DNA from 2 places in the Streptomyces vastus genome. Region 2 is predicted to be linked to the other one. Evidence: predicted binding sites of a transcription regulator. Region 2 holds the regulator's gene; the other holds the start of a gene.
The links. Region 2 encodes HspR, which represses chaperone genes until heat shock. Its sites were predicted from a motif close to TTGAGNNNNNNNNNCTCAA; they were not measured.
Positions count from the first base shown of each region.

Region 1: the regulator HspR is predicted to act here: its motif matches at 14,387-14,405, upstream of dnaK (molecular chaperone DnaK).

Region 1 is NZ_BAAASJ010000115.1:126,345-141,826, forward strand. It holds gene fxsT (FxSxx-COOH system tetratricopeptide repeat protein) at 1-2,827, opposite strand, end outside; gene ABD357_RS36820 (rhamnogalacturonan lyase) at 3,296-5,152, opposite strand; partial or broken gene ABD357_RS36825 (IS200/IS605 family accessory protein TnpB-related protein) at 5,425-5,808, shown strand; gene ABD357_RS36830 (helix-turn-helix transcriptional regulator) at 6,239-7,183, opposite strand; gene ABD357_RS36835 (hypothetical protein) at 7,258-7,737, shown strand; gene ABD357_RS36840 (hypothetical protein) at 7,734-8,108, shown strand; gene ABD357_RS36845 (class I SAM-dependent methyltransferase) at 8,183-8,923, opposite strand; gene ABD357_RS36850 (4a-hydroxytetrahydrobiopterin dehydratase) at 8,932-9,237, opposite strand; gene ABD357_RS36855 (helix-turn-helix domain-containing protein) at 9,462-10,325, shown strand; gene ABD357_RS36860 (hypothetical protein) at 10,360-10,779, opposite strand; gene ABD357_RS36865 (helix-turn-helix domain-containing protein) at 11,017-11,880, shown strand; gene dnaK (molecular chaperone DnaK) at 12,448-14,340, opposite strand; gene ABD357_RS36875 (OsmC family protein) at 14,553-14,978, opposite strand; gene ABD357_RS36880 (alkaline phosphatase family protein) at 15,149-15,482, opposite strand, start outside.
Region 2 is NZ_BAAASJ010000033.1:33,923-49,404, forward strand. It holds gene ABD357_RS16680 (ALF repeat-containing protein) at 1-1,726, opposite strand, end outside; gene ABD357_RS16685 (hypothetical protein) at 2,349-2,849, shown strand; gene ABD357_RS16690 (trypsin-like serine protease) at 2,884-5,094, shown strand; gene ABD357_RS16695 (FG-GAP repeat domain-containing protein) at 5,241-6,761, opposite strand; gene ABD357_RS16700 ((Fe-S)-binding protein) at 6,861-9,152, opposite strand; gene dnaK (molecular chaperone DnaK) at 9,633-11,504, shown strand; gene grpE (nucleotide exchange factor GrpE) at 11,501-12,226, shown strand; gene dnaJ (molecular chaperone DnaJ) at 12,302-13,492, shown strand; gene ABD357_RS16720 (heat shock protein transcriptional repressor HspR) at 13,500-13,949, shown strand; gene ABD357_RS16725 (hypothetical protein) at 14,064-14,579, shown strand; gene ABD357_RS16730 (hypothetical protein) at 14,652-14,906, opposite strand; gene ABD357_RS16735 (hypothetical protein) at 14,893-15,021, opposite strand; gene ABD357_RS16740 (helix-turn-helix domain-containing protein) at 15,264-15,482, shown strand, end outside.

The sequences.
Region 1 (15,482 bases), on a different contig from region 2:
TCTGGCGATCCTGGTTCAGAGCCTCTGAATACTGCCCAAGAAGGCGTAGAGAATCCGTAAGGGAGCACGCGGCCTCCAAGGTGGATGGGTGGCCAGGACCGTAAGCAGTCTGCTGGTGCTCAAATTCATGGCGTGCCACGACGAGGGACTCCTCGTAGCGCCCAAGCCCACGAAGGTCCACTGCTATGGCATGCCTCATACTGAATTCAGATGTTCCACCGTTCTCGATTCCGCCCTTGGTTTGTTGCTCGAGGTCGGCGTGCAGTGCCTGCTCGTAGCGCCCCAGAGCCCTCAGGACCTCGCTGCGGTGGACACTGAGAGCATATTCTTTTGAGAGGTCTACATGTACCTGGCTGCGCCAGGCCCGTTCGATCCGCTCCATGAGCCGCATGGCGAACTGAGGGTCGCCTGACAGAGTCAGATATCGGACGCAGTTGAGAATGAGGTCCAACCCCTCCGCTGTGACCTCTCCTGGAATTCCGGCCGACTCCAGATGCGGGACGATCTGTGCATACTGAGGCCATACGCGGATGTTTGTGGGGTCACACGGGTCCCCTGTTGCCAGGGCATGGCGAACTCTCTGCAAGAGAGTGGACCGGTAGCCGCCAGCCATGCTGTCACGTATCACCCGGCGAACCAGAGGATGGATCCGAAGTGTTGGGCTTGTTTGGCCGTGCGCGTCGCTTCTGTCCTCATCCGGATCCATTGCCACCAGCGAGTGAGCCCTCATCGTGCCGACTATCTTCTGCCATCCCGAAACGTCCAGAGATTGGCCTCGTAAAGGCTCCGGAAGACTCAACCGCAAAAGATTCAAGGGAGCCCCGTCAACGGCAAAAAGCACACAGACGTTGATCAGGTCGACAACCTCTGGGGATGACTCACGCAGTCGACTGACAACCTCCATCAAGGCGCTGGAAAAAGTTGTCGGGTAGTCTCCGGTCGCATGGAGAGGAGCCCTGTCCCAAGATGTATTACTCAAACGGTCCAGGTACTCCGAGACGGCGATCGGCGTGTCTTCGAGATAAGCCACGGCCTGCGCAAGCGCAAGCGGGTGATCTCCGAGATCGCTCGCCAGCTCCTGAGCCTGCCGAGCTTTCACTCTTGGCGCCCTGCGCCTTATGAGTGAAATGCTTTCTGCACGCTCCAAAGGATGGACGATCACGGTTTCCACCCCGCGCTCCGACCAGTCGCTGTTCTGCGAGGTGATCAGTACGTGCCCGGGTCCGTCCGGAATTATCTCCGCGATATTCGTCTGCTCGTCGGCACGGTCGAATATGAGGAGCCAGCGTGCGTACGGGGAGCCGCGACGCAATGCAGAAAGCGCGGCCTCTGGCGACTCGTCGGCATCTGTGCGTGCGAGACGACGGGCCAGCTCTACGAGACACATACGTACGGTTTCAGATGTTTCTGAATCAACCCACCAGACCATGTCGTATTGGGTGGCAAAACGATGCGCATACTCCACGGCCAACTGGGTCTTCCCAATCGCCGGCATCCCTACCAGAGCAAATACTGCGGCACCGGCCGGCGCTTCATCCAGTGCATGACGTAACTTGGCGAGCTCCTTGTCGCGTCCGGTGAAGTGAGGGTTTCGCGCAGGGACATTCCCCCAGACTGGAGGACGCTTCTCGGGATAGCGCGAAGCACTGATACCAGTCTTTAAGGCGCGATAATCCAGTTCCATGGCGAGATGGGTCAGAATTTCACGCTCATCTTCTTCTGCACCATTGCCCAGGCTGCCGACACACGGGAGAGTGTCAGCAAGTTCCGTAAGGCTTTCATCATCGAGAGTGAAAACTACCAGTCGCCGACTCTGCTCCGTGCGGGCGGACCGCCTGATCAGCTGGTCCCACTCTTCCTCGGTATGGGATCCGGCAAACAGGAAATCCCTACTGAAGAGCACAATATGTATGCCCTCGACGAGCAGAAGCGACTCTATGCTCTCTTGGAGAGTTGCGGTGGCCGCTGGGTTCCAGCGTTGAATTATCGCATCGTGTCCCATGGCTTCCAGGCGGTGCCTGATCCATACGGCCCAAGGGCGATCCGGTCCGGCGTAGCTCAAGATGAATCGACCTGGAATTACATCCTGTTGTGGCTCCACTGAAGCAGATTCTTCTGCTGCCAGCATCTGGCGCTCCAGAATCTCGCAGCGCCTCTCCGCTTCTACCGCCTGCCGCTGCGCATGGCCCAGTGCCGCTTGAAGATGTGAGATCTCTTCCAGAAGAAGATCACGCTCAGCTTGCAGTGTGAGATAGTCCGCTGCGTCGATCTCCAAGGGGTTCGACGCGGGAATCATCCTGCGCTGCTCGTTCGAACGCATCTGTGCAATGTTTCTTCTCTTTTGCATGAGCGCCTCGGTCAATGCCTCGACGTTCGCCTCGGCTGCTCGCAATCGCCGGTCTGCCTCCGCCAGCTGGTCCCGGAGCACCTGCAACTGGTATCCGGTCTTGTTGGTGACTTGCAGCGCGGTGCGTTGCAACGATGTCACACGCTGGGCAACCTCAACCGAAATGGGTCGTCCAAGTGCCTCAGCCGCATCGACGAGCAGCCGGTCCACGAACTCGGCGGGGGCGACGGCCGTGCCATTGAGGTATCGCGATACCGTGCCGGGGTCATAGTGCTGACGAACCGCATAGCGGCGCACTGAAATCTGAATGGCGCCAAAGAGACTGCGCAGCGCTTTGGCCAACTCCCTGCACTCAGGGCCGACATGGGCAGGAATCGGCTTAAGACCGCTCGCACCACTTACTGCTTCCCCTGCTTCCAACTGTTCGGACACCAGTTCCCCCTGGCTATGGCCTTCGGACCGTTCAGCGCCAGTGTCCATTGACCGCTCCCCCATCGGTACCTTGCCGCGTTGCAGAGGTCCGCAACGCGTGCGAGCTCCCGCAACACCCTCATCAGCTCGGATGGTGATGTCCAGGCAACATCGCCCACCACCAAAGGGGTCTCAAGAATGCCACGCAAGAGCCGCAATCACTCCCTCGATGAACCGGTGACCTTGGAAGAGTTGGTCTCAAACTTCCCTGAAGCGCTCTGCCGTCTCCTTAGTGCACTCGTCCTCTGGCTGGTCGACCAGTTCTAGGCTGATCCAGCAGTTTGGGCAGGTGGAGATGAGCTGGTGGGTATTTTCGGGTGGTGCCCACCAGCTCAGTACGTCAGGGAACTTGTCGCGTGAAAATGGACACCTGCTGGTGCGGTTGAATGCACGCGCGACGGCGCCCCCGCCCGGTCGACTCCGGGCAGGGGCGCCGCGTTTCCCTTTCCAGCCTCTGGGCCAGTCGCCTCTCGCAGGTCAGGGCGTGTAGACGGTCGGGCGAGGAGCCGTCACCATGCCGCTGCCGATGTGGAAGCTGGGGTGCGGCGGCTGGTTGTAGGCCGTGTTCTGCCAGGCCAGCGCGACGCGGTACATCGGGTCGTGCAGCAGGGTGGTGATCTTCGTGCTGGTCTCGTGCGGGGTCGAGTAGATCCGCAGCGCCGTGTTGTCCGCGGTGCGCCAGACGACCTCCTCGCGCCAGTCGCCGAGGATGTCGCCGGAGAGCGCCGGGGTCGCCTTGGTGCCGTTGTTGGAGGCGACGGAGGCGCCGGTCAGCAGCCGGGTGTCACCGCTCGTGCCGTACTTGTCGATGCGCGTGCCGTCGAGGAGTTCGCGGGTGGTGTCGCCGTCCCACCAGTTCACGAAGTTGATGCTGGACGGCTCGCGGCCGAGCGAGGCTCCGCCGGCCGAGCGGAGCGTGGTGTCCGCGGCGGACCAGGACTCAGCGCCTGCCGAGCCCGCGTGGATGTCGGCGGAGACGCCGCGGCCGTTGTCGGAGCCGGAGGCGGTCTGCCACAGGATCTGTCCGGTGCGCGCGTCGGCCATCCAGGAACCGGGCTTGGAACTGTCCTCGGACACCTTGAAGTACTCGAGTCCCGAGCGGGACGGGTTGAGGTCGCCGACATGGCCGGCGTCCCCGTGGCCGAGTTTGGTCGTCCACAGGCCGTGTCCGTTGTCGTCCACGGTCATCGCGCCGTACACGATCTCGTCCTTGCCGTCGGCGTCCACGTCCGCGATGGACAGACTGTGGTTGCCCTGGCCGTCGTAGCCTTTGCCGGTGTTGGTCGAGGAGTTGGTGTCGAAGGTCCAGCGGCGCGTGAACTGGCCGTTGCGCCAGTCCCAGGCCGTGATCACCGAGCGCGTGTAGTAACCGCGGGCCATGATCAGCGAGGGCCGCTCGCCGTCCAGGTAGGCCGTGCCGGCGAGGAAGCGGTCTACGCGGTTGCCGTACGAGTCGCCCCACGAGGCGACGTTGCCGCGCGCCGGGACGTAGTCGACCGACTGCATCGCCTTGCCGGTCTGGCCGTTGAACATGGTGAGGAACTCGGGCCCCGACAGCACGTACCCGCCGGAGTTGCGGTGGTCGGCGGACGCGCTGCCGATGACCGCGCCGGTGCCGTCCCGTGTGCCGTCCGCGGTCTTCATGGCGACCTCGGCCTTGCCGTCGCCGTCGTAGTCGTACACCTGGAACTGTGTGTAGTGCGCCCCCGAGCGGATGTTGCGGCCCAGGTCGATGCGCCACAGGCGGGTGCCGTCCATCTTGATGCCGTCGACGACGGTGTTGCCGGTGACACCGGACTGCGAGTTGTCCTTGGCGTTGGTCGGCTGCCACTTCAGTACGAAGTCGAGGGCGCCGTCGCCGTCCAGGTCGCCGACGGAGGCGTCGTTGGCCTCGTAGGTGTAGCCGGAGCCGCCCGCCGGGGGCGTGATCGGCACGTCCTTGTATCCGCTGCGGAACTGGATGGCGTGCACGGACTCGCCCTGCTCCTCCCCGTTCACGATCGCGCGGACCGTGTAGTCGGCGGAGTTGGGGGCGCCGGAGTGGAAGTAGTTCGTGGAGCCGGTGATCGGCGTCGAGTTGACCTTCGTACCGCCACGGTAGACGTTGAACGACACGTTGCCCGGGTCGGTGCCCAGCCAGCGCCAGCTGACCAGGTTTCCGCTGCCGGTGTGGACGCTGACGACGCCCCGGTCGAGTCCTTCGACCTGCCGGGCGACCGCGGCCTCGGCCGAACTCACGTTGAATGCGGTGATCCCGGTGGCGGCCAGGGCCCCGGTGACGACGGTGGTGAGCAGCAGGCGGATCTTCTTGCGTCTGCGATGCGGGTGCCGCACGGTGACGTACCTCCTGGGTGGGGGCAGAGGGTTGGGAAACTCTGCCGTGTACTGAGCGGGAGTGACTTCTGGTGAGCGTGAGTTGCTGGGGCCAGATGCGGTTGGCTGGCGTTCGGCACTTGTGCCGGGACGGTCTTCCTTTCCACGGGATGCGTTCTCGGTCTCCGCTCTCCGGGGAGAGAACGCGAGTTCTGGGGTCGAATGGGTGACCTTTGCGGGTGGCGCTCGTTGACTGCCATGACGGGGATCTTCGACCGGGCGAGGGTGAACGGGTGGGCGGGTTGCGGGAGTTGGCGGCGTCGTATGTGGTGCCCGGCCCCGCCGGGGTGGCTATCCGGGACCGGCTGCGGGTATCGCACACGGATGCGGCCGTGCTGGCCGAAGTCGGGATGTTCCTGGGTTCGCTGGCGGCGGGTGATCTCGCGGAGCGCTCCCGGGAGGGTGTGGCGCACGATGCCGCGTCGTGGGCGGTGCGCAAGCGGGAGCTGACCGGCAGGTCGTCGGCGCGCTGGGCGGGCAGCATCACCAAGGCCACCCACGACCAGTGGGCGCTGGCCCGGCGCGGGCAGGCCGCCCGCATGGTGTGGCTGCGGGGGCAGATCGCTGCCATCGAGGCGCGGCTGGCCAGGCCACTGGGTGCCAAGGCCAGCAAGGGGGAGGGGCTGGCGCGCGACTGACCACCCCACGACGTGAGATGTCCCGGCACGATGCGGCGAGCATCGCTGCCGGGCGACGCGCCCTCGGGCATCCGATCCGGCTGGGGGCACCTCCCTGCGGTAGCTGGGGGAGGACGACACCGCCCCACCCCGACCGGAGTGATCGTGGTGGGCATCGGACCGTCCAGGCCCGACCGGAGACCCGAAGGCGTGAGGAACCCCGCCCTCACCTGCCCGGACCGCGCACCGGATGCGCGCCGCCCGGTCGTGGAGCGAACGCGGGCGACCAGCGTGCCCAGCACCGTTCGGGGCACGCGGCTGAGCATGAGTTCTGGCACCAGGACTCACTCCCACTCAGACTTCAGGAACGGTTCCACTTCCTCTGTCGCCGCCGGGAGTACGGGAGTTGCCGCCTTCGGCCGAGTGCTGTCTACGTGTACATGCGGGCCAGTGCCGTGACCGTCCGCGCGATACATTCGCGCAGCTCGGCCGGTTCGAGGACCTCGATGTCCGTTCCGAGGTGCAGGAACTCGTCGTGGGCGCGGGCGATCGACTCGATGGGGAGGGTGGCACGGGTCCAGCCGTTCTCGTCGGTACAGCCGGTGGCCTCGACGGCACGGCCCGCGGCGCCGGTGAGCCGCACTCCCGGAGCCAGCCGGACCACCGCTTCACCACGTTGCAGCCGGTCGTGGAAGCCCCTTTGGTACGCCGTCCAGTACGCGGCGAGGTCGAAGCCCTCGGGGCGGCAGAACTCCTCGCCGGATACGGCCAGTTCGAGTATCTGGTCGACGCGGTACGTACGCGGTCTCGGGCCGGCGACCACGTACCAGCGGCCCGCCTTGAGGACGAGTCCGTACGGTTCGAGGCGGCGCTCCACGTCGGTGGGCTCGCGCCAGCGGCGGTAGCGGACGTGCAGGACGCGGCTGTTCCAGACGGCGTCGGCGACGGCGGGGAGGTACGGGGCTTCGTCGTCCTCCGCGTACCAGCCGGGCGCGTCGAGGTGGAAGCGGCCGCTGATGCGGTCGGCGTGCTCGCGCAGTTCGTGCGGGAGGGCCGCACGGACCTTCAGCTGGGCGGCGGCGAGGACCGAGCCGAGCCCGAGTTCGGCGGCGGGGCCGGGGACGCCGACGAGGAACAGAGCCTCGGCTTCTTCGGTGGTGAGTCCGGTGAGGCGGGTGCGGTAGCCGTCGAGGAGTTGGTATCCGCCCGCGTGGCCGGATTCGCCGTAGAGCGGGACACCGGCGGCGCTCAGCGCCTCGACGTCCCGGTAGATCGTGCGCACCGAAACCTCCAGCTCCTCGGCGAGCTGGGCGGCGGTGAGCCGTCCGCGCGTCTGGACGAGCAGGAGGATGGAGACGAGCCGGGCCGATTTCACCCGGTCACGATCTCAGACTCCACTGACAGAAGGTGTCAGTGGAGCGGGCCTAGCTTCCTGCCATGACATCTTCTGTGGCCTTCGCGGAGAAACTCCTGACCGTGCCGCCGCCCATCGAGGTGGCGGGGCGACGAATCAAGCGTTACCACGTCACCGCGGACCCGGCGGGCATCGCGCCCGACGTCGAGGAGGCGGCGTACGCGATCCTGCCGAAGCTGCTTCCGGAGCCGGACGGCACACCGCCCGCGACGTTCGTCGTGCTGCACCGGGGCGGCGACGATGGCGCGTACCTCAACGCGTACAGCTGGGTGTGGGACAACGTGCTGCACTTCCGGGGCGCCTCGGCGGGCCAGCCGGTCCTCGGCTGCCCGGACCGCGACCCGACGCACTTCATCACCCCCGATCTGCCGTGGATCGGCTGCGTCTGGGAACTGCCACCGATCCTGCACGAACGCGATGCCTGGGTACGCCACGTGCTCATGCCCGATACCCCTGACCTGGACGGATACCTCGTGGACTCACTGCCCGAGGGCACGACTGGAGACCTCTCATGAGCAGCGCGCACGACTTCGACTTCTTCCACGGCGCGTGGGACGTCTGGAATCGCCGACTGGCGGACTTCCTCGACCCGGTCAGCGGGTGGCAGGAGTTCGCCGTCACGCACCGCTGCTGGAGTCTGTTCGACGGGGCCGCCAACATCGACGAGATGGCGGTGCCGAGCCAGGGCTGGAAGGGGCTGACGCTGCGACTGTTCGACCAGGAGACCAAGGAGTGGTCGCTGAACTGGTCATCCAGCCGCACGGGCAAGCTGTTCCCGCCGCTGATCGGTCACTTCACCGACGATCGGGGCGAGTTCTTCGGGGACGACATGCTCCCCCATCAGCAAGGACGTGCGGGTGCGGTTCGTGTGGTCGGGGATCTCTGAGACCACCGCCCGCTGGGAGCAGGCATTCTCGGTGGACAGCGAGAGGACGTGGATCACGAACTGGGTCATGGACTTCACACGTCGCGCGGCCCCGGCTTCCGGAACGAGCTGAGCTTGAACTCCGGTTCCGGGCGCGGGACATGCTGGTGTGGGAGTTCCTCCAGGCGGGAGGCGAGTCGTTCGGTGAGAGGGGCGCCGGGGCGGAGGAGGGTGTACCAGCCGCGGCGTACGTCGGCGGCGGCCTGGGCCGGGGTGCGGCCCTGGCCGCGGCCCCGGAAGGTCGAGCGGGCCGCCGGGATCAGGCCGCTGTCGGCGGCGAAGCGCGACACCAGGCCGGGCTCGTCGCGGGCGGCGCGGCGGGGGCGGGGGGCCATGACGGCGTCGATGTCGCTGCCCACGTCGTGAGCAGCCGCCTTGTCGACGGTGGTGACGAAGACGCCGCCCGGCCGCAGGACACGGGCCGCCTCGGCTACCACGAGGGCCGCGTCGTCCAGCAGATGCAGCAGCCAGATCGCCGAGACGGCGTCGAACGAGGCGCCGGGGAAAGGGAGTTGGCGGCAGTCGGCGCGTACGAGGCGGCCGGGCACCTGAGCGGCGGCCCGGCTCAGCATTCCGTTCGCGGCGTCGACTCCCGTCACGTCGAGGCCGGCCGCCGCCAGGCGCCGGGTCACCGTGCCGGTGCCGCAGGCGAGGTCGAGGAGGCTGCGGGTGCCCTCGGGGAACAGTCCGAGTACGGCGCTCGCGGCCTCGGCGGCACGGGGCTCGCCGCCACGGGAGGCGTCGTACCGCTCGGCCTCCTCGTTGTAGTCGAACACCAGGTTGCTCAACTGGCACCGTGCCCGGAGGCGAGCTCCTCGACCCGGCGCGCCAGCTCGAAGTCCTTCTCGGTGACCGCGCCGCCCACACTGTGCGTGTTCACGGTGAGCGAGACGGAGTGGTAGCCGAGAGTGAGGTCGGAGTGGTGGTCCAGCTCGTCCTGCACCCGGGCGATGTGCACCACCAGCGCGGCCGCCGCGAAGTGCGAGCCGAGCCGGTACGAGCGGGCGATCCGGTCCCCGTCGAGCGACCAGCCCGGCAACTCGGCGAGCCGTTCCTCGATGTCCTTCTGCGAGAGCGGTTCGAGGGGCATGGCTGTGCTCCGTTCCGTCGTCCCGTAACGTCCGGTTCTCTCAGCGTGCCACAGGCGGAGGGTTCCGGGGCTGGTCAGGGGGTGCCCAGGGGGCGGGCGGCGGATGGATTCGGCCGCGGGACCGGGTTCGGGCCGGCGTCCTGCGTCGCCCGCCTCTCCATTCCCTGGCGTCACTTCGACGGCCGCCCGGGGCCGGCCGGACCAACGTCGTCTACGGTCTTCGTATGGCCACTGCCCCGACCGCTTCCGCTGCCTCTGCCTCCGCTTCGGCCGACCGTGGGATCGGGCCGCTGTTGCGCGGCTGGCGCGAGCAGCGCCGGGTGAGTCAGCTGGAGCTGGCGCTGCGTGCCGGTTCCTCGGCGCGGCACATCAGCTTCATCGAGACGGGCCGCTCCCGCCCGAGCGAGGAGATGGTACTGCGCCTCGCCGAGCACCTCGACGTGCCCGTACGGGAGCGCAACTCCCTTCTCCTGGCCGCCGGTTACGCACCCCACTATCCGGAGACTCCGCTGGACGACCCGGCGATGGACGCGCTGCGGGAGGGCCTGGAGCGGCTGATCCAGGGCTACGAGCCCTACCCGGCGTTCGTCGTGGACGCCACGTACAACGTCGTCGCCGCCAACCAGGGCATCGCGATGCTGTTCGACGGCCTCCCCGAGCACCTTCTCGCGCCTCCACTGAACGCGCTACGGCTGACGCTGCACCCGGAAGGCCTGGCACCGAGGATCCGCAACCTGCGCGCGTGGCGCGGCCACCTGCTGGCCCAGATGGAACGGGACATCGCTCTGCGCCGCTCGAATGCGCTGCGTGCGCTGTACGAGGAGGTGGCGGCGTATCCGCACCCCACCCCTGAGGCAGACGCATCCCCAGAGGGAGACCCCTCCCCGGAGAGCGGCGAGGGGCCTGGGGAGCCGTTCGCCTTCGCGCTGCCGATGCAGATCGAGCACGACGGGCGCGTACTGTCCTTCATCTCGTCCATCTCGACGTTCAACACGCCGATGGACGTGACGGTCGCCGAGCTGGCCATCGAGACGCTTCTCCCGGCCGACCCGGCGACGGGCACGTACCTTCAGTCGCTGATGTCCTGACGCACACTCAGCACATTCAGCACACCCAGCGCGGTCAGCTCTTCTGGACGGCTCGCAGTGCCGCGTACTGCAAGCCCGCGAACCCCGCCACGACCAGCGCCTGTACCGGTATGTACACCGCCCCCGTGGTGGTCGGCGACAGCCAGGCGGCGAGTGCGATGGAACTCAGGGCAGTCCAGGCGAGGTTGAGTTCGATCACCGCTCGGACCGGGAGGGCTGGGGGCTGGGGTCGCGAGGCGAGGAGGCCGACGCCCGCTGCGTACGCCGTGAGGAACAGGCCAAGGGTGAACAGCAGACCCGAGTCGACGCCGAGCAGCCGTCCCAGCGGGGCCGGTGCGATGAGGTAGGCGATGCCGTTCGCGCCGGTCCCCGCCGCGTCGAATGCCAGGAAGCGGCGCAGCATGGTGTGCGGTTCGGGGGTGCGGGCCAGGGCGGCGAGCTGGATTGCGGACATGGCGGATCAGCCTCCGTCGAGGTCGGGACGAGGTGAGGTGGGGCAGGGGCCGGCCGGGCCGGTGGACCCGGGTCCCGGGCCGGAGTGCGCCGGCCCGGGACCCGGTATGACCACCATGCCGGGCCTGTGGACGGTGGTCGATTACGCGCGAGGTAATGAACGGGCGCCCGATCCAGTGATGGTTTCCCGCCGACGTGGCAGACTTCTTGCGTTGCTCGGCGCGTGGGGAGGCGTGGCGTGAGTGAACGGCGTCCGGCGCCGACCGTGGGTCAGGTGGTGCTGGGAAGAAGACTTCAGGAACTGCGCGAGGAATGCGGGCTGCGGCGGGACGAGGCGGCCCAGATTCTGCGTGTCACGGCCGCGACCGTACGGCGGATGGAGATGGCCGAGGTCGCGCTGAAGATCCCGTACGCACAGGTGCTGCTGTCGACGTACGGGGTCCCCGACGACGAGATCGCGGCGTTCGTCGCGCTGGCCGAGGAGGCGAACCAGCCGGGCTGGTGGCAGCGTTTCCACGACGTGCTGCCGGACTGGTTCAGCCTGCATGTGAGCCTGGAGGGCGCGGCCTCGCTGATCCGGTCGTACGAGCCGCACTTCGTGCCGGGGCTCCTGCAGACCGAGGAGTACGCGCGTGCCGTCCTGGAGGCGGGCACGGTGGGGCAGACCCGGCCCGCCGAGATCGAACGGCATGTGTCGTTGCGGCTGGAGCGGCAGAAGCTGCTGACCCGCGAGCATCCGCCCCGACTGTGGGTGATCATGGACCAAACGGTCCTGCTCCGGCCGGTGTGCATGCGGGGCGAGGTGATGCGGGAGCAACTGGAGCGGCTTCTGGTGGTCGCCGAGAACGATCACATCACCTTGCAGATCGCGGAGTTCGCGGATGGGCCGCATCCGGGGACGTACGCGCCGTTCACGCTGTTCCGCTTCGCGGAGCCGGAGCTGCCCGACATGGTGTACAGCGAGTATCTGACCGGCGCCCTTTACCTCGACTCACGCAGGGAGGTGGCCGCGCATCTGGAGGTCCTCGACCACATGACGGCCCGCGCGGCCTCGGCCCAGCGCACCAAAGAGCTCATAGAGAAGCGCCGCGACGACTTCTGAGGCGGCGGGCTCGGGCACCGGCTTTTCTCGCCCCCGGCCCCCGGCCCCCGCCATGCACCACGGTGCGGCACACGACAGGGGCCTGATCAGCCTGACGTGGTGGGATCAGACCGTCGTTCCGCTCCACGACTCGTTCGCCGACTACCTTGCGGGCGACGCGCATGCGCGAGGCCGCGCACCGCTGCCGCGAAGCCTCTCCCCGGGCGACGAACAGCGTCTGCTTTCAGCGCCGAGATCGGTGGAGTGACGGACAACACCGCGCAACTGGTGGCACGTGATCTGCCGTTCACCACAGTCGCCCTGTCCCGACACGACCAACGTCCCGCGGACGACCCGACCCTGCAAGAGGTCGCATCGCTCCTCGCTCACCTCCGCGCGGGCCCCGGCGGCGTCCTCCTGGCCCGACTCCCGGACGAAGAATCATGGCCCTGCCGTCCGACGCGGACGCAGCTTCGCACGCTCCGAGAGCTGGCGCGTCACAGCCCGCGTCCTGCCCGGATCCGAAGGCATGTGGCTCTGACCCCGGACCTGGGGTATGTCCGCAGGCCATCCCTTGGACTCATTCATCTATGCGGCGCCGCCCTTCTTGTCCCCGCCCTCCCTCTCGTCGTCCACGATCTCCGCGTCGACCACGCCCTCCTCGTCCGAGGCCGTCGCCGTGGGCTGTTCGGTTCCGGGCTGCTGGTCCTGCGGAGGAGTCTGCTGGGTCTGGGCGTACATGGCCTGGCCCATCTTCTGGCTGACCGAGGCCAGTTTCTCGACTCCGGAGCGGAGGGCGGCCGTGTCGGCGCCCTCGCGTTCCTCCAGGAGGGTCTTGAGTTCGGTGATCGCGGACTCCACCTCCGCCTTGGTGTCGGCCGGGATCCGTTCCTCGTTGTCGCGGAGGAAACGCTCGGTCTGGTAGACGAGTTGCTCGGCCTGGTTGCGGGTCTCGGCGGCCTCGCGGCGCCTGCGGTCCTCGTCGGCGTACTGTTCCGCCTCGCGCATCATGCGGTCGATGTCGTCCTTGGGGAGGGCCGAGCCGCCGGTCACCGTCATCTTCTGCTCGCGGCCCGTCGCGAGGTCCTTCGCCGAGACGTGCATGATTCCGTTGGCGTCGATGTCGAACGCGACCTCGATCTGCGGCACCCCGCGCGGCGCGGGCGGCAGGCCCGTGAGGTCGAAGACGCCGAGCTTCTTGTTGTAGGCGGCGATCTCGCGCTCGCCCTGGAAGACCTGGATGCCGACCGAGGGCTGGTTGTCCGTGGCGGTGGTGAAGATCTCCGAACGCCGGGTGGGAATCGTGGTGTTGCGTTCGATCAGCTTCGTCATGATGCCGCCCTTGGTCTCGATGCCCAGGGACAGCGGGGTGACGTCGAGGAGCAGCACGTCCTTCACGTCGCCGCGGATGACGCCCGCCTGGAGGGCGGCGCCGAGTGCCACGACCTCGTCGGGGTTGACGCCCTTGTGCGGGTCCTTGCCGGTGAGTTCCTTGACGAGTTCGGTCACCGCGGGCATCCGGGTGGAGCCGCCGACGAGGATGACGTGGTCGACGGCGGAGAGCTTGATGCCCGCGTCCTTGACCGCCTGGTCGAAGGGCGTCTTGCAGCGGTCGAGGAGGTCGCTTGTCATTTCCTGGAACTGGGCGCGCGTCAGCTTCTCGTCGAGGTGCAGCGGGCCTTCGGCGGAGGCGGTGATGTAGGGCAGGTTGATGGTCGTCTCGGTGGAGGAGGACAGCTCGATCTTGGCTTTCTCGGCGCCCTCGCGCAGCCGCTGGATCGCCATCTTGTCGTTGCCGAGGTCGATGCCGTACGAACCCTTGAAACGCTTGATGAGGTGGTCGACGATCCGCTGGTCCCAGTCGTCGCCGCCGAGATGGGTGTCGCCGTTGGTGGCCTTGACCTCGATGACGCCCTCGCCGATCTCCAGGAGCGAGACGTCGAAGGTGCCGCCGCCCAGGTCGAAGACGAGAACCGTCTGCTCCTCGCCGCGGTCGAGCCCGTATGCGAGGGCCGCGGCTGTCGGCTCGTTGATGATCCGCAGTACCTTCAGGCCCGCGATCTCGCCGGCTTCCTTGGTGGCCTGCCGCTGTGCGTCGTCGAAATAGGCGGGCACCGTGATCACGGCGTCCGTGACGTCCTCGCCGAGATACGCCTCGGCGTCCCGCTTCAGCTTCTGCAGCACACGGGCCGACAGCTCCTGCGCGCGGTAACGGGTCCCGTCGATGTCTCCCTTCTCCGGGAAGCGCCAGCTCGCGTCGCCCATGTGCCGCTTCACGGAGCGCGCGGTGCGCTCGACGTTCGTCACGGCCTGCCGCTTGGCGACCTCCCCGACGAGGACCTCCCCGTTCTTGGCGAAGGCCACGACGGACGGCGTCGTCCGCGCGCCCTCGGCGTTGGCTACGACCGTGGGCTCACCGCCCTCCAGGACGGCCACCACGGAGTTCGTGGTACCGAGATCGATCCCGACCGCTCGTGCCATCTTCGTCCCCTTCCACCCGGGCGCTTCCCGCCCTCCAGCACAAAACTTGAGTGCGCTCTTGTCAACACCAGGTACCCCGGAAACGCGTACGCCGCACCTGGAGCGGCGCCCGGAAACGACGATGCCGCGCCCTTCGGGAGGCGCGGCATCGAGGTGCGTACTGAGTGCTTACGAACGTGCGTACAGAGTGCGTAAGAGGGTCGGGCAGGCGGTCAGGCCAGCCCGGCCCTCAGCGTGATCGTGGTTCCGGTGAGGGCCTGGCTCACCGGGCAGTTCTTCTTGGCGTCCTCGGCCGCCGCGGCGAAGCCGTCCTCGTCCAGGCCCGGCACCTCGCCCACCACGGTGAGGTGGATGCCGGTGATGCCCTCGCCCGGCTGGAAAGTGACGTCGGCCCTGGTCTCGAGGCGGGTGGGCGGAGTGCCGGCGCCGTTCAGGCTGTGCGACAGGGCCATGGAGAAGCAGCTGGAGTGGGCGGCGGCGATCAGCTCCTCCGGGCTGGTCTTTCCGTTCGCGGCCTCGGCCCGCGACGGCCACGACACCGGCTGCGAACCGATGCCCGAGGAGTCGAAGGTGACGGTGCCGCTGCCCTTGAGCAGTTCGCCCTCCCAGACGGTGTGTGCGGTACGCGTGGTTGCCACGATGCTTCCTTTCGACGAGTGCGAAGCTCGATGAGTTCAACGAGTTCGATGGGTCCCTGGATCGGTTCCGTCCGGCCCATCCGATCACATCCGCGCTCGGTGCAGTCGGAGGATCGGGACAAGAGCGGTTGAACGGCAGGGAAGCACCCGGCGGGACCGCCCGACTTCCGTCAGGCCGCCCGCTGATCGCGGCGGGCCGGCAGCGGAATCTGCGGGCCCGCGGCCTCCCGCAGCCAGCTCCGCAGGACACGGTGCACCTGCTCGGCCCCGACGAGTTCCGCCCCCTCCTCGACGGGAGGCGAGAGCTCGATGGGCGACATCAGAAACGCCTCGCCCTGCGCGCCGCCGAGTCCGCCGTGGGAGCCGATCTGCTCCTCGAAGGCGAGGACTTCGCCGTCCTGGGGCTCGTAGGCGGAGTTGACCATGATGTCGGCGGTGTGCGGGAAGGAGTGCGTGCGGCGTACGGCGGCTGCCGCGGCGGGGCCGAAGTCGGCGAGCGGGCCC
Region 2 (15,482 bases):
TGCGCAGGTTCGCCTGTGCGGCCCGCTCCTCCGCTTCCATCTGGGCGAGCAGCCTGGCCTCCGCCAGGCCGTCCTGCTTGTCCTCCTCCAGTCGCGCCGACTCCGCCGCCCGGGCCGCCTGTTCGACTGCCTGGGCGTCCTCGACGGCCTTGGTGGCGGTGTTGGCGGCATTGATCGCCTCGGCCGCGTGCGCGGTGGACTTGTTGGCGTAGTCGATGGCCTGACCCGCGTACTTGACCGCTTCCTCCGCCGCGTCGGCGGCCTTGTCGGCGTGCGCCGCCGCGGAGTTGGCGGCATCGCGTGCGGTGCGCGCGGCGGACGCGGCCTGGTTGGCCAGGGCCTGCGCGGTGGAGGCGGCGTTGGTGGCGCGGGTCGCGGCGCTGTTCGCGATCGCGGCCTGGCGCTTGGCCTCCGCGGCCTCGGACTGGGCGACGCCCGCCGCGGTGGCCGCCTGCGCCGAGGCGTTGGCGGCGGCGGCCGCGTTGCGGGCGGCGGACGCGGCGGCGGCACCGGCACCGGCCGCCTGCGAGGCCGCGGTTGCCGCGTAGTCGGCGGCCTTGGCCGCCGTACGGGCACGCGCGGCGCCGTTGCGCGCCGCGACGGCGGCGTTCTTCGCCGCGTCGGCCTTGGAGGCGTCCTTGGACGCGGCGATCGCCGCGTTGTACGCGCGAGCCGCGGCGCTGCCCGCGGTGGCGGCGGCCTGTGCGGCGGCGGTCGCGGCGAACGAGGCGCGACGCGAGGCCGCGACCGCGGACTGGGAGGCGCTGATGGCGTTGCGGGCGGCCTTCGCGGCACCCTGAGCGGCGCTCGCGGCCTTGCGGGCCGCCGCACCGGACTTCGCCACGTCGTCCTTGGCCGCCTCGGCCTCCGCCGCGGCCTTCTCGGCCGCCTCCTTGGCCTTCTCCGCGGCGGCCTTGGCCCGTTCGGAGGCCTCGACGGCGAGGTCGGTCTCCGCCTGGGCGCGCTTGCCCTCGCGCTCCACCACGGCGACCAGTTCCTCGATCGTCGCGGCCTCCTGGTCGCGGGCGCGCGCGATGTGCTGCCCAGTGTCCAGGAACCACTCCACATCTTGACGACCGCCGCTGAGCGCGCGGTCCGCGTACTTCTGCACCTCCGGGCCGGCGGACATCAGCATGGTGGCGGTCTCCACCCGCTGGTCCTCCTCGCGGGCGGCGAACCGGCCCTGGGACAGGAAGGCCGCGAGGGCCTGCTCGGTGCCGGCGTCCAGGGCGGCGGACGCCTCGCGCTTGACCCCTTTGCCGCCGGTGGCCGAGACCGTGGACGTGGCCACCTGCAGGTCTTCCAGCAGGGCGGATCTGAAGCCGCCGTCGAGGAAGGAGGCCACCGCGCTGTCCCCGCCGCCCAGGGCCGCGGACGCCTCACGCCGCAGCCCCACACCGGATCTGGCGAGATAGGTGGCGACCGCGACGCGATTGTCCTCCGCCGTCACCTTCGGGAGCGTCGTGGTGAGGAACGTCTGTATGTCCGCGTCCGTGCCGTACAGCGCGTCCGCCGCGGCGGCCTTGGTCGCCTTGCCGCCCGTCAGCCACGCCTTGACCACCTTCGCCCGCTCCGTGCCCGGCAGTTCGAACGGTTTGGGCGGTTCATCCGTCACCGCTGTCGCGGCGCGGGCCAGCGGGGCCAGTGCCCCGGGCGTGGCGGCGGCGGCCGTGACGGCGGCGAGGGTGCCGAGCAGTCGTCGCCGGCTCCAGAACGCTGTCTCCATAGGGATGTTGTCCTCCAGGTAAGTGCCGTGCGGCACTCGACGGAAATCATTCGTGACGCGACATCCTAGCCATTCATATTTCTTAGGGACCGTCAATTGTCGCTGGACAAAGGAAGGTTAACCGGACACCCGGAGAGCCCCTTTCAGTCGCCCTGCCAAGGCAATGCCTGACTTCCACTCAAATCCCTCCGGCTCCCCACCGGGTGGAAATATTCGCGCCATGCGGAAGTGATGAACTAATCACCACGAATTCTTCACAAATGCTGCCACAACCTTCCGGGAAGGTGACGGGATTCACAATTTGTGCTGAACTTGCGTCCAGTTTTGGGTAGTTGGCGAAGTGGACAGGTCGTGGAGAAGACGGATTCCATGGAGAGGCGAGCGGCTCGCGCAGGGACACGTTCAAGCCGCCATCTCCGTTGCGCGTCAGGCGTAGTGGAAACCCTCGCCGGGCGGTTTCGTCGCCGTGGATTTCTTCTGGCCTGACGTGTCATCGGAGCGCCGTCCCCACTTTTATGAGGTATTCCGCCCGGGGGACGGAACCGACGACTCTTGGAGCACGATGAAGGCCCGTACCGAATCTTCGGAATTCACGGACAGCAAGCAGAGGAAGAGATTCCTCGTGCGCACCCTCGCCGCCGCGACGGCGGCCGGTGCCCTGGCGTGGGCGGCCCTGTCGGGCGCGCTCACCGGCGGCGCTCCCTCCCCCCAGGACCGTGCCGCGTCGACGGTCGCCGACGGCGCGCCCGGCTACGCGGTCGAGGACTTCAACTACCCCAACGCGGACAAGATCCTGGCCGAGCAGAACATCGTCCTCAAGCGCGGTGACGGGCACATCACGCTGGCGGACTGCGCCAGCGGCACGGGCTTCATCGAGGTCCTGGCACGGCGGACCTCCGGCAAGGTGTGCTTCAAGGTCGTGGGCAACTCCGGCTGGCTGACCCTGGAGATCCCCTCGGTCTACTCCATGAAGGGCAACGACTACACCACCCAGGTCGACATGACCGTGGGTGCCGAGGAGAAGTCCTTCGACCTGGACAAGAACACCTGGACCGCCGTCGGGGAGAGCGCGGACGAACAGGGCCGCGAGCACATGCTCGTGGAAATCCGCTCCGCCAAGTAGCCGTCACACAGCAGGAACAGAGGACACGACCTTCATGCACTCCACCAGACGCCTTCGCCTCGCCGCGCTCGGCGCGGCCCTGGCGGCCGGTTCGCTCGCGCTGTCCGCGACGCCCGCCACCGCCGTGATCGGCCCCGAGGTCGCCTCCGGTGACACCACGTACGCCTACACCGCGCAGATCGTCATCGGCGACCACGACCGCGGCTGCTCCGGGGTCCTGGTCGACCGAGAGTGGCTGCTCACCGCCGCCAGCTGTTTCGCCGACAACCCGGCCGCCAGTCTTGCGGTGCCCGCCGGCAAGCCGGCGTTGAAGACGACCGCGACCATCGGCCGCTCCGACCTGACCGGCACCAACGGTGCCGTGCGCGAGGTCGTGGAGCTCGTCCCGCGTACAGACCGCGATGTGGTCATGGCACGCCTGAACCGGCCGGTCACCAATGTCGCCCCCGTCGCCCTGGCCGCCACCGCGCCCGCCGCGGGCGAGGAGCTGCGGTTCGCCGGGTACGGGCGTACCAAGACCGAGTGGGCGCCGCTCAAGCTGCACACCGGCGCGTTCTCGGTGGACGCTTCCGCCGCCACCACGGCCACGGTCACCGGCAAGGACGGCGCAGCCGCCTGCATGGGTGACACCGGCGGCCCCGTGGTCCGCGTGGCGGGCGGCACGCACCAGCTGGTCGCCCTGAACAGCCAGTCGTACCAGGGCGGTTGCTTCGGGATCGACGCGACCGTGACCGACACCGGCGCCATCGCCGCCCGCGTCGATGACCTGGCCTCCTGGGTGAACTCCAAGGTCGGCGCGAACCGCATCACTGACTTCAACTGCGACGCCGTCGAGGACATCGCCATAGCCGACCCCAAGGCGACCGTCGGCGCTGCCGCCGACGCGGGCGTCGTCCGCATCGTGTACGGCGGCGGCAAGGGCACCGCCGAGATCAACCAGGACCTCGACTGGGTGCCGGGCGGCTCCGAGGCGAGCGACTGGTTCGGCGAGGCCATCGACACCGTCGACTACAACGAGGACGGGTGCACCGATCTGGTCGTCGGCACCCCCGCAGAGGACGTCGGCAGTGTCACGGACGCCGGTTTCGCCGACATCCTGTACGGCGCGGCGGGAGGCCTCGGCACGGGTGCGAAGAAGGCCACCCACTTCGAGCAGGGCGCCGGCAACGGTTCGCTGGCCGTCTCGTCCCCCGAGGCGGGCGACCGCATGGGCCACGCCGTCGCCGCCGGTACCAGCGCCGCCGGTGAGCCGTTCGTGGTGGTCGGTGTGCCCGGCGAGGGCCTCAGCGGCTTCGCCAAGGCGGGCATGGTCGTGTACCTGCACGGCTCCACCAACATCGTCACCCACCAGGACGCCACCGGCGTACCCGGTGCCGTGGAGGCCAACGACGGCTTCGGCAGCACCGTCGCGGCCGACGCCAACTACATCGCCGTCGGCGCTCCCGGTGAGGCCATCGGAGCCGACGCGGGCGCCGGCAACCTGGCGGTCTTCAGCCACACGCTGAACTCCGAGGGCCGCCCCACCCCGAAGTTCGGCCTCGACCAGGACCTGGACACGGTCTCCGGCGGCGCCGAAGCCGGTGACGAGTTCGGCAAGTCCCTGGCCCTGGCCCCGTACCGCCCGTCGGGCGCGGCGAGTGCCAACGAGTCGATCCTCGCGGTCGGTTCGCCCGGTGAGGACCTGCCCGTCGACGGCGCCAACAAGGCCGACACGGGCAACGTCCTCACCTTCCGCGTCACCGCCTCGGGCACGTACAGCCAGCTCAACGGAATCTCGTCGGGCACCGCCACCGACGACGTGTCCGGCACCTCCGAGGCAGGCGACCGCTTCGGCTCGACCCTGACAGCCGTGAACACCGCGCCGCGCGCGGTGAGCACCACGGCGACGATGAAGCTGGCCGTCGGCGTCCCGAACGAGGCCATCGGCACGACCGCGAACGCGGGTGCGGTCCAGACCTTCTCGCTCCTGGGCGCGCCCGGTGCCAACGACAGGTGGCTGGAGGCGGGTGACGGCGACGGCATCCCCGGCACCCCGGGAACCAACCAGTACCTGGGCCGCAGCATCCACTTCACCGGCACCCACCTGTACGTCGGCATGCCGTACGGCCCGAGCACCGGTGCCGTTCACGCCCTGCCGATGTCCAACGTGACCGCCGGCGGCGCGGTCGCCGCGGTCACCTCCTACCGGCCCGGCCAGGGCGGCCTCCCGTCGGTCGGCGCCCGCTTCGGCTACGCGGCGCGGTAACCCACGTGTCCTGCGGGGCCGACGAGAGCCGGCCCCGCAGGACCGGAGACCGCAGGTGTTCATGAACGGCGCAAACAGGGCCATGCCCTGAGCGGTTCGTGAGAAAGGCGTTTGACCGGGAGAGTTCCCGTCAGGCGCCTTTTCGGTCACTCAAGGTCCAGGTCCTCCTCCGTGATGTGCCGCGAGGCGCTCGTGTTCAGGCCGTCCGGGGAGCCCGGGAAGACCCAGAACCCCGTCGTACGGCGCGTGGCGGAGCCGTCCTCGGATCGTCGGTTGCCGGAGGCGGCGATCACGTCGAGGCGGTCGTCGCCGTTTACGTCGAGCAGGGGTGGCTTGGAGATCAGGCGGTGGCGGATGTACTGCTTGTCGCCCTCTCCGGGGTCACGGTTCTCTCCGTCCACACCTGTGGATTCCAGGTCGACCGCCTGGGGTGTGGTGGCTGTGGTGACGTGGGCGATGTCCGGGATCAGGAAGACGAGTCCGTGGGCGCTGTTGATCGCGGGCGCGCTCAGTACGAGGTCGGGACGGCCGTCGCCCGTGACGTCACCGACCGCTCGGCCCTCGGTGCCTCCGCAGCAACGGGAGTTGAGACCGGGGAGGTCGGTCAAAGTGACTGGCGGCGCGTAACTCGCCTTTCCTGGTGCCGAGTTGACGCTGATCGTGATCTTCTGGTCGTAGGCGGAGAAGCTCGCCTTGTACAGCTCGTCGTCGCCGTCGCCGTCCACATCCCCGGGATGGCCCGCGAACTCCTCGCCCTGCTCGGACTCCTGCGCCCGTACGAGCCCACGCGCCGTACCGCGGAAATGGTGCACCCCTCGGACGCTCAGGTCGCCGTCGCCCTCGCTGTCGGGGTCGGTCCACTCGAACCACACGGTCAGCTCGGCGCGGCCGTCGCCGTCGTAGTCCTCGGAGGTGGACTGGTAGGGCGCGCTCTCGGCGGGGACGGGGCCGGTGAGTTCGGCCTGGCGGGCCGGTTTGCCCGTACGGCGGTCGAAGGGGCCGTGGAAGACGACGCCTGCGGACCCGCCGGGGCGGCCGAGGCGGAAGACGTCGCCGCTGCCGTCCCCGTCGAAGTCGGCGACGCTGCCGAAGTCTCCGCCCGCGGGGCCGAGTTCGCGCAACGCCTCTCCGCCGATGGCGAGTTGACGTATCCCGGTGATCCCGCGCGCCCCGCCCCACAGCGCGTACTGCTTGCCGTCGTTCACCGTGACCAGCAGATCGGTGAACCCGTCGCCGTCCAGGTCGGCGCGGTGCAGCCGGGGCATGTTGTCGGCGTCACGGCCCGGGTGACCGCCGCCCACGGCGAGGGTCGTACGGGTGCGGGGGCCGGGGCCGTCCGCCGAGCCGTACACGACGTAGACGGCGCCGGTGCGGGCGAGGGCCACGTCGTCGTAGCCGTCGCCGTTGAGGTCGCCCTCGCGGGGGCGGTCCTGTGGCTGTCCGGCGGCGGGGCGGTCGGGGCCCTGTGCGGGGGCGCCGAGCGTGAAGCCGGTGGAGGGGGAGGTGGCGTCCGGGGGCGTGGGCGCGGAGGGCGCCCCCGGACCCGTACTCCTGCTTCCGCCGGCCCCGGAGCCCCCGCCGACCGCCTCGCACCCAGCGACGGCGGCGCCCAGCAGGACGGCGCACGCGACCAGAACCGCACCCCTGGCACCGCTTGTCGCTCTCATTCCACGACAACACCCCATGCCCCCGGTTTGAACCAGGGACATGGGGTGCTTCGTTATCCAGCCGTACCCGTTGCCGTCGGGCTGCCGTTACCTGAGCCGCTACTTCACCGGCTGCGGCTCCGGCTCGCTCTCCGACTCGGTCTCGCCCGCCGGCGGCTCGTCGTCGACCGGTGTCCTGACCGAGTCGAGCAGCAACTGGGCCACGTCCACGACCTGGATGGACTCCTTCGCCTTGCCGTCGTTCTTCTTGCCGTTGACCGAGTCGGTCAGCATGACGAGGCAGAACGGGCAGGCCGTCGACACGATGTCGGGGTTCAGCGAAAGGGCCTCATCAACACGCTCGTCGTTGATGCGCTTGCCGATCCGCTCCTCCATCCACATCCGCGCACCACCGGCGCCACAGCAGAAGCCGCGCTCCTTGTGGCGGTGCATCTCCTCGTTCCTGAGGCCCGGGACCTTGCCGATGATCTCGCGCGGGGGCGTGTAGATCTTGTTGTGGCGGCCCAGGTAGCAGGGGTCGTGGTACGTGATCAGGCCCTCGACGGGGGTTACGGGGATGAGCTTGCCCTCGTCGATGAGGTGCTGGAGCAGCTGGGTGTGGTGGATGACCTCGTAGTCGCCGCCGAGCTGCGGGTACTCGTTGCCGAGGGTGTTGAGGCAGTGCGGGCAGGTGGCGACGATCTTCTTCGCGGACTTCGGCTTCTTCGACTCCGCGGTGAAGTTGCCCTCGTCGTCCATCTCCTCGCCGAACGCCATGTTCAGCGCGGAGACGTTCTCCATGCCGAGCTCCTGGAACAGCGGCTCGTTGCCGAGCCTCCGCGCCGAGTCACCCGTGCACTTCTCGTCGCCGCCCATGATCGCGAACTTGACGCCCGCGATGTGGAGGAGTTCCGCGAAGGCCTTCGTCGTCTTCTTGGCGCGGTCTTCCAGCGCGCCCGCGCAGCCGACCCAGTACAGGTACTCGACCTCGGACAGGTCCTCGATGTCCTTGCCGACCACCGGCACCTCGAAGTCGACCTCCTTGGTCCACTCCAGGCGCTGCTTCTTGGCGAGTCCCCAGGGGTTGCCCTTCTTCTCCAGGTTCTTGAGCATCGTGCCCGCCTCGCTCGGGAACGCGGACTCGATCATCACCTGGTAGCGGCGCATGTCGACGATGTGGTCGACGTGCTCGATGTCGACGGGGCACTGCTCGACGCAGGCACCGCAGGTGGTGCAGGACCAGAGCACGTCCGGGTCGATGACGCCGTTCTCTTCGAGGGTGCCGACGAGCGGCCGCTCGGCCTCGGCGAGCGCGGCGGCGGGAACGTCCTTCAACTGCTCCTCGCTCGCCTTCTCCTCGCCCTCCATGGTCTTGCCGCCGCCGGCCAGCAGGTACGGGGCCTTGGCGTGCGCGTGGTCGCGCAGCGACATGATGAGCAGCTTGGGCGAGAGGGGCTTGCCGGTGTTCCAGGCGGGGCACTGCGACTGGCAGCGTCCGCACTCGGTGCAGGTGGAGAAGTCCAGCAGGCCCTTCCAGGAGAACTGCTCGACCTGGGAGACGCCGAAGACGTCGTCCTCGCCGGGGTCGGTGAAGTCGATGGGCTTGCCGCCGGAGGTCATCGGCAGCAGCGCGCCCAGCGAGGTCGAGCCGTCGGCGTTGCGCTTGAACCAGATGTTCGGGAAGCCCAGGAAGCGGTGCCAGGCCACACCCATGTCGGTCTTCAGGGAGACCGTGATCATCCAGATGAAGGAGGCCGCGATCTTCACGCCGGCGAAGAGGTAGGTGAGGTTCTGGAGCGTGGAGAGGTCCAGCCCCTCCAGCGCCGAGACCACGGGGTACGAGATGAAGAACGAGGCCTCGTAGCTTTCGACGTGGTGCTGGGCGCCCTCCAGCGCGTGCAGCATGAAGATGCAGACGCCGACGATGAGGATGATCGTCTCGACGAAGTACGCCTGGCCGGTGTTGGAGCCCGCGAAGCGGGACTTGCGGCCCGCCTTGCCCGGCCTGGACAGCTGCCGGATGGCGATCAGCACCAGGATGCCGACCACCGTCATCGTGCCGATGAACTCGACGAAGACGTTGTACGGCGCCCAGTCACCGATGACCGGCAGCAACCAGTCGGCCTTGAAGAGCTGGCCGATGGCGTTCACGATCGTCAGGAGCAGGGTGTAGAAGCCGATCGCCACGAACCAGTGCGCGATGCCGACGACGCCCCAGCGGTTCATCCTGGTGTGGCCGAGGAACTCCTTGGCCAGGGTGATGGTGCGCAGGACGGGGTCGTTGGTCCGGGCGCCGGCCGGGAGGGGCTGGCCGAGCATCACAAAGCGGAAGATCTGCAGGATGGCACGGCCGAACAGGGCGACGCCGACTGTCATGAGGACCATCGACACGACGATCGCGGCGAGTTGCATTTCGGGGCTCCTCGGGCCTGCGAGGGGTCTTCGAGCTCGGCTCGAAGGTCATTACTAAGCGGTAACTTATGCGGTCCGTCTGAGACTACCCATATCTTCCGCCGCACTGTAGCCAGCCGCGCGGTGATCTGCGTCGCTGAGGCTTGCCTCAGCGCTCCGCGGGTTCGCCCATGGGGGTGGTGTGACCAGGTTCATGGGCGACTGCGGGTCCGTCGTGGCTGGTCGCGCAGTTCCCCGCGCCCCTAACGGGGCGCCCCCGGAGCCGCAGGCCCTTTAGGGGCGCGGGGAAATGCGCGAGCAACCCACCACTACCCGCAGTCGCCAGACGAACCCAACGCCCCCGCCCCGTAGGCGAAAAACCGGCTCCTGAAGGTAAGGTTCATATAAAAGTTGAGCCTGGCAGACTCACCCCTTTTGACCCAGCGTCCAGCGTCGTGCACACTTGAGTCCGTTCCACTCAAGTCAGCTGGAGGAATCACAATGGCACGTGCGGTCGGCATCGACCTGGGCACGACTAACTCGGTCGTCAGCGTTCTGGAGGGCGGTGAGCCCACCGTCATCACCAACGCCGAGGGCGCCAGGACCACGCCGTCCGTCGTCGCCTTCGCCAAGAACGGCGAGGTGCTCGTCGGCGAGGTCGCCAAGCGCCAGGCGGTCACCAACGTAGACCGGACCATCCGCTCCGTGAAGCGGCACATGGGCACGGACTGGAAGATCGAGCTCGACAACAAGCCCTTCAACCCGCAGCAGATCTCCGCCTTCATCCTGCAGAAGCTGAAGCGGGACGCGGAGTCGTACCTGGGCGAGAAGGTCACGGACGCGGTCATCACCGTCCCGGCGTACTTCAACGACTCGGAGCGCCAGGCCACCAAGGAGGCCGGCGAGATCGCGGGCCTGAACGTCCTGCGGATCGTCAACGAGCCGACGGCCGCCGCCCTGGCGTACGGCCTCGACAAGGACGACCAGACGATCCTCGTCTTCGACCTCGGTGGCGGCACCTTCGACGTCTCGCTGCTCGAGATCGGCGACGGCGTCGTCGAGGTGAAGGCCACCAACGGTGACAACCACCTCGGTGGTGACGACTGGGACCAGCGCGTCGTCGACTACCTGGTGAAGCAGTTCGCCAGTGGCCACGGCGTGGACCTGGGCAAGGACAAGATGGCCCTCCAGCGCCTGCGTGAGGCCGCGGAGAAGGCCAAGATCGAGCTGTCGTCCTCCACGGAGACCTCGATCAACCTGCCCTACATCACCGCGTCCGCCGAAGGCCCGCTGCACCTGGACGAGAAGCTCACCCGCGCCCAGTTCCAGCAGCTGACGGCCGACCTCCTGGAGCGCTGCAAGACGCCGTTCCACAACGTCATCAAGGACGCCGGCATTCAGCTGAGCGAGATCGACCACGTCGTTCTCGTCGGTGGCTCCACCCGTATGCCCGCCGTCGCAGAGCTGGTCAAGGACCTGACCGCCGGCAAGGACGCCAACAAGGGCGTCAACCCGGACGAGGTCGTCGCCATCGGCGCGGCGCTGCAGGCCGGTGTCCTCAAGGGTGAGGTCAAGGACGTACTGCTCCTCGACGTGACCCCGCTGTCCCTCGGTATCGAGACCAAGGGCGGCATCATGACGAAGCTCATCGAGCGGAACACGACGATCCCGACCAAGCGGTCCGAGATCTTCACCACCGCCGAGGACAACCAGCCGTCCGTGCAGATCCAGGTCTACCAGGGCGAGCGCGAGATCGCGGCGTACAACAAGAAGCTCGGGATGTTCGAGCTGACCGGTCTGCCGCCGGCGCCCCGCGGTGTTCCGCAGATCGAGGTCGCCTTCGACATCGACGCCAACGGCATCATGCACGTGACCGCGAAGGACCTGGGCACGGGCAAGGAGCAGAAGATGACCGTCACCGGCGGCTCCTCGCTGCCGAAGGACGAGGTCGACCGGATGCGCCAGGAGGCCGAGAAGTACGCGGAGGAGGACCACGCCCGCCGCGAGGCCGCCGAGAGCCGCAACCAGGGCGAGCAGCTCGTCTACCAGACGGAGAAGTTCCTCAAGGACAATGAGGACAAGGTCCCCGGCGAGGTCAAGACCGAGGTCGAGACCGCAGTCGAGGAGCTGAAGACCGCGCTCAAGGGCGAGGACACCGCCGAGATCCGTACGGCCACCGAGAAGGTCGCCGCGGTCTCGCAGAAGGTGGGCCAGGCGATGTACGCCGATGCTCAGGGCGCGCAGGCCGCGGGCGGTCCGGAGGGTCCGGGCGGTCCTCAGGATGCCGCCGACGGTGGCGCGCAGGCCAAGGCCGACGACGACGTCGTCGACGCCGAGATCGTCGACGAGGACCGGAAGGACGGTGCCGCGTGACGGAGGAGACCCCGGGCTTCGACGAGCAGCAGCCGCAGCAGCCTCAACAGCCGCAGCAGGCTCAGCCTCAGCAGCAGCCCGACGTCCCTTCCGGCGCCACCCCTGATGACGCGGAGCCGAAGGCCGCCCCTCAGGAGGGGGCGGCCCCGGCCGGGGACGCGGCAGCAGCCCAGCAGGCAGCACAGCAGACGGCGGCCCTGACGGCGCAGCTGGACCAGGTGCGTACGGCGCTCGGTGAGCGCACGGCGGACCTCCAGCGGCTCCAGGCCGAGTACCAGAACTACCGCCGCCGGGTCGAGCGGGACCGGATCCAGGTCAAGGAGATCGCCATCGCGAACCTCCTGACCGAGCTCCTGCCCGTACTCGACGACATCGGCCGCGCGCGGGATCACGGCGAACTGGTCGGCGGCTTCAAGTCGGTGGCCGAGTCGCTGGAGACCGTCGCGGCGAAGCTGGGCCTCCAGCAGTTCGGCAAGGAGGGCGAGCCCTTCGACCCGACGATCCACGAGGCCCTGATGCACAGTTACGCGCCGGACGTCACGGAGACGACGTGCGTGGCGATTCTGCAGCCGGGGTATCGCTTCGGCGAGCGCACCATCCGCCCCGCGCGGGTGGCGGTGGCCGAACCGCAGCCGGGCGCGCAGACCGTCAAGGCCGACGAGGCGGATTCGTCGCAGTCGCCGGCCGACGACAAGGAGAACGGTGGCCCGGACGAGGGCTGACTTCGGCGACGTACGGGGCGTACGAATGAACGTACGGACCGTACGGCGCGTGAGAAGGAAGGAGGGACGTCGAGGATGAGCACGAAGGACTTCATCGAGAAGGACTATTACAAGGTCCTCGGCGTCCCCAAGGACGCCACCGAGGCCGAGATCAAGAAGGCGTACCGCAAGCTCGCCCGGGAGTACCACCCGGACGCCAACAAGGGGAACGCCAAGGCGGAGGAGCGCTTCAAGGAGATCTCCGAGGCGAACGACATCCTCGGCGACCCCAAGAAGCGCAAGGAGTACGACGAGGCGCGCACCCTCTTCGGCAACGGCGGCTTCAGGCCGGGGCCCGGCGCCGGCGGCAGTGGCACCTTCAACTTCGACCTGGGCGACCTCTTCGGAGGCGCACCCGGCCAGGGCGGGGCGGGCGGTGCCGGCGGCGGCTTCGGCGGTGGGCTCGGTGACGTCTTCGGGGGCCTGTTCAACCGGGGCAGCTCGGGTACTACGCGCGTACAGCCCAGGCGCGGCCAGGACATCGAGTCCGAGGTCACCCTCAGCTTCACCGAGGCGATCGAGGGCGCGACGGTCCCCCTCAGGATGTCCTCGCAGTCGCCCTGCAAGGCTTGCTCGGGCACCGGCGACGCGAACGGCACACCGCGCGTGTGCCCGACGTGCGTCGGCACGGGGCAGGTGGCGCGCGGTTCGGGCGGCGGTTTCTCGCTCACCGACCCGTGCCCCGACTGCAAGGGCCGCGGTCTGATGGCGGAGACCCCCTGCGAGATCTGCAAGGGCAGCGGCCGGGCCAAGTCGTCGCGCACGATGCAGGTCCGGATCCCCGCGGGCGTCAGCGACGGCCAGCGGATCCGGCTGCGCGGCAAGGGCGCTCCGGGTGAACGGGGCGGTCCGGCGGGCGACCTGTACGTCGTCGTGCATGTGGGCGCCCACCCGGTCTTCGGCCGCAAGGGCGACAATCTCACGGTGACGGTCCCGGTGACGTTCGCCGAGGCGGCGCTGGGCGGGGAGGTCCGGGTGCCGACTCTGGGCGGGCCGCCGGTCACCCTGAAACTGCCGCCGGGCACGCCCAACGGGCGGACGATGCGCGCCCGCGGCAAGGGCGCGGTCCGCAAGGACGGCACCCGCGGGGACCTGCTGGTCACCGTCGAGGTCGCGGTTCCCAAGGATGTGTTGGGCAAGGCGCGTGACGCGCTCGAGGCGTACCGCGAGGCGACCGCGGGTGAGGACCCGCGGGCCGAGCTGTTCCAGGCGGCGAAGGGAGCATGAGGACACCATGGATGGCCGTCGACGCAACCCGTACGAGCTGACCGAGGAAACTCCGGTGTACGTCATCTCGGTGGCGGCCCAGCTCTCCGGTCTGCACCCCCAGACCCTGCGCCAGTACGACCGTCTCGGCCTGGTCTCCCCCGACCGCACAGCCGGGCGGGGCCGGCGCTACTCGGCCCGCGACATCGAACTGCTGCGCACGGTCCAGCAGTTGTCGCAGGACGAGGGCATCAACCTGGCCGGTATCAAGCGCATCATCGAACTGGAGAACCAGGTCGCCGCCCTGCAGTCCCGCGTAGCGGAACTGCAAGCGGCCCTGGACGGCGCCGCCGCAGCGATGCAGCAACGCGAGGCCGCGGTCCACGCCTCGTACCGCCGCGACCTGGTCCCGTACCAGGACGTCCAGCAGACGAGCGCGCTGGTGGTCTGGCGCCCGAAGCGCCAGCAGTCGGACTAGGGACGGCACAACAGCGTGAAGGGGCCCGGAGGCTCGCCTGAGCCTCCGGGCCCCTTCACGTGCTGGGACCATCTACGAGATCTACTGGATTCACCGGGGGAATGGAGCTTTCCCATGGCCATGGTGGGGCTGTTCTGGATCGCCGAGGGCGATGTGTATGTGGGGGCGAAGCCGTCCGGGCTTGCCTCCGGGGTGCGGCTGACGCCGGAAGGGGTCGTGGTCCTCGGCGAGCGTCAGTCGGGCCTGTGGCCGTGGGAGGACGTCCGCGCGCTGACCGTCGGGGACGTTCCGGTGAAGTCCCTCAAACACCAGGTGGGCGTGCTGGTGGAGATGGCACTGACGGTGGTCGGCCTGGGAGGCTCGGACCGGCCGCACGCGATGACGGTATCCATCGAAACGGCCGACAAGGACGCCGAGTTGACGGCGTACGCGGCGGCGTCCGGCTACTCCCAGGAGGAGTACGACCTCTCGCTGGCGCTCCTGTCCCATCTGACTGCGGGCGAGGCCACGCTGCGGGCGACATTGGCCGCCATGGCCCAGTGGGGGCGGGCCCGGGAGGACGGGTCGCCTCGGGCGGCGGACCGGGAGGGGTTGCTGCGGGAGTGGATTGAGGTGAGTCGACTTCCGTAAGTGGCCTGAGCGGTCCGACCACGGGAAGAAGTCGGGGAGTTGAACCCGCCGGCTCCTTCCCGCATCGCGGGCCTACCGCCCCGCCGCCTGCCAAAGCGTCACCGCCAGGGCGACGCATGACGTGAGGGCTGCCAGGGACGGCAGGGGCCAGCGGGCGCGTTCCAGGGCCTCGAGGCGGGTTTCGTGTTCGTCGAGGGTCTTGTCGGTCTGGTCGGCGCGCTGGAGGAGGAGGGCCAGGTCGCCACGGGTGGTGGCGAAGCCGACGTCCACCGAGCGGCGCAGGCGTTCCAGCTCCAGTGCGACTTCGTCGGCCTCAGTCGTCGTCATGGTCGGCCTCCGTCCCGGCGTCCTCGCGCAGCAGCCGGTCCGTACGAAACGTTCTGCGCGTGGCATCGGTCATCGTGGCGCTCCTCTCTCCTCTGCTTTCTCCGCTCTTCTTCACCCCGAGTGTGGGAACATATGTTCGATGACGGGGAGCGAGCGAATAGACTTGCATGGTGCGAGCGCGTACGCAAGTGACTACCCTCCGTGGAGGTGGGCGCGATGGTGACGCTCCAGGCCCTACGCCAACTGCCGCTGACGTCACGGCGGTTGCCGAATCTCCACAGTTACGCGCGAGCGCGCACACACCTTGGTGCGAGTGCGATCGGTACGTTGTCCGCGCGACGAGGGGAGAGCGGACATATGCGTTCCAGCTCACGGGCCGATGCCCACACAGATCGCAAATACCGGGCCGAGGGGCTCGACGAGTTCGCCGGCTGGATCGAGGAGCTGCTGCGCGGCCATGGCTACGACATCGACAGCCCGCGTGGGGGCGGTCGTTCGAAGCTCGCCGACGATGCCGGGGTGCATCGGGCCGCCGTGAGCAGGCTGTTGCAGCGTCAGTCCATGCCCGACCTGGAG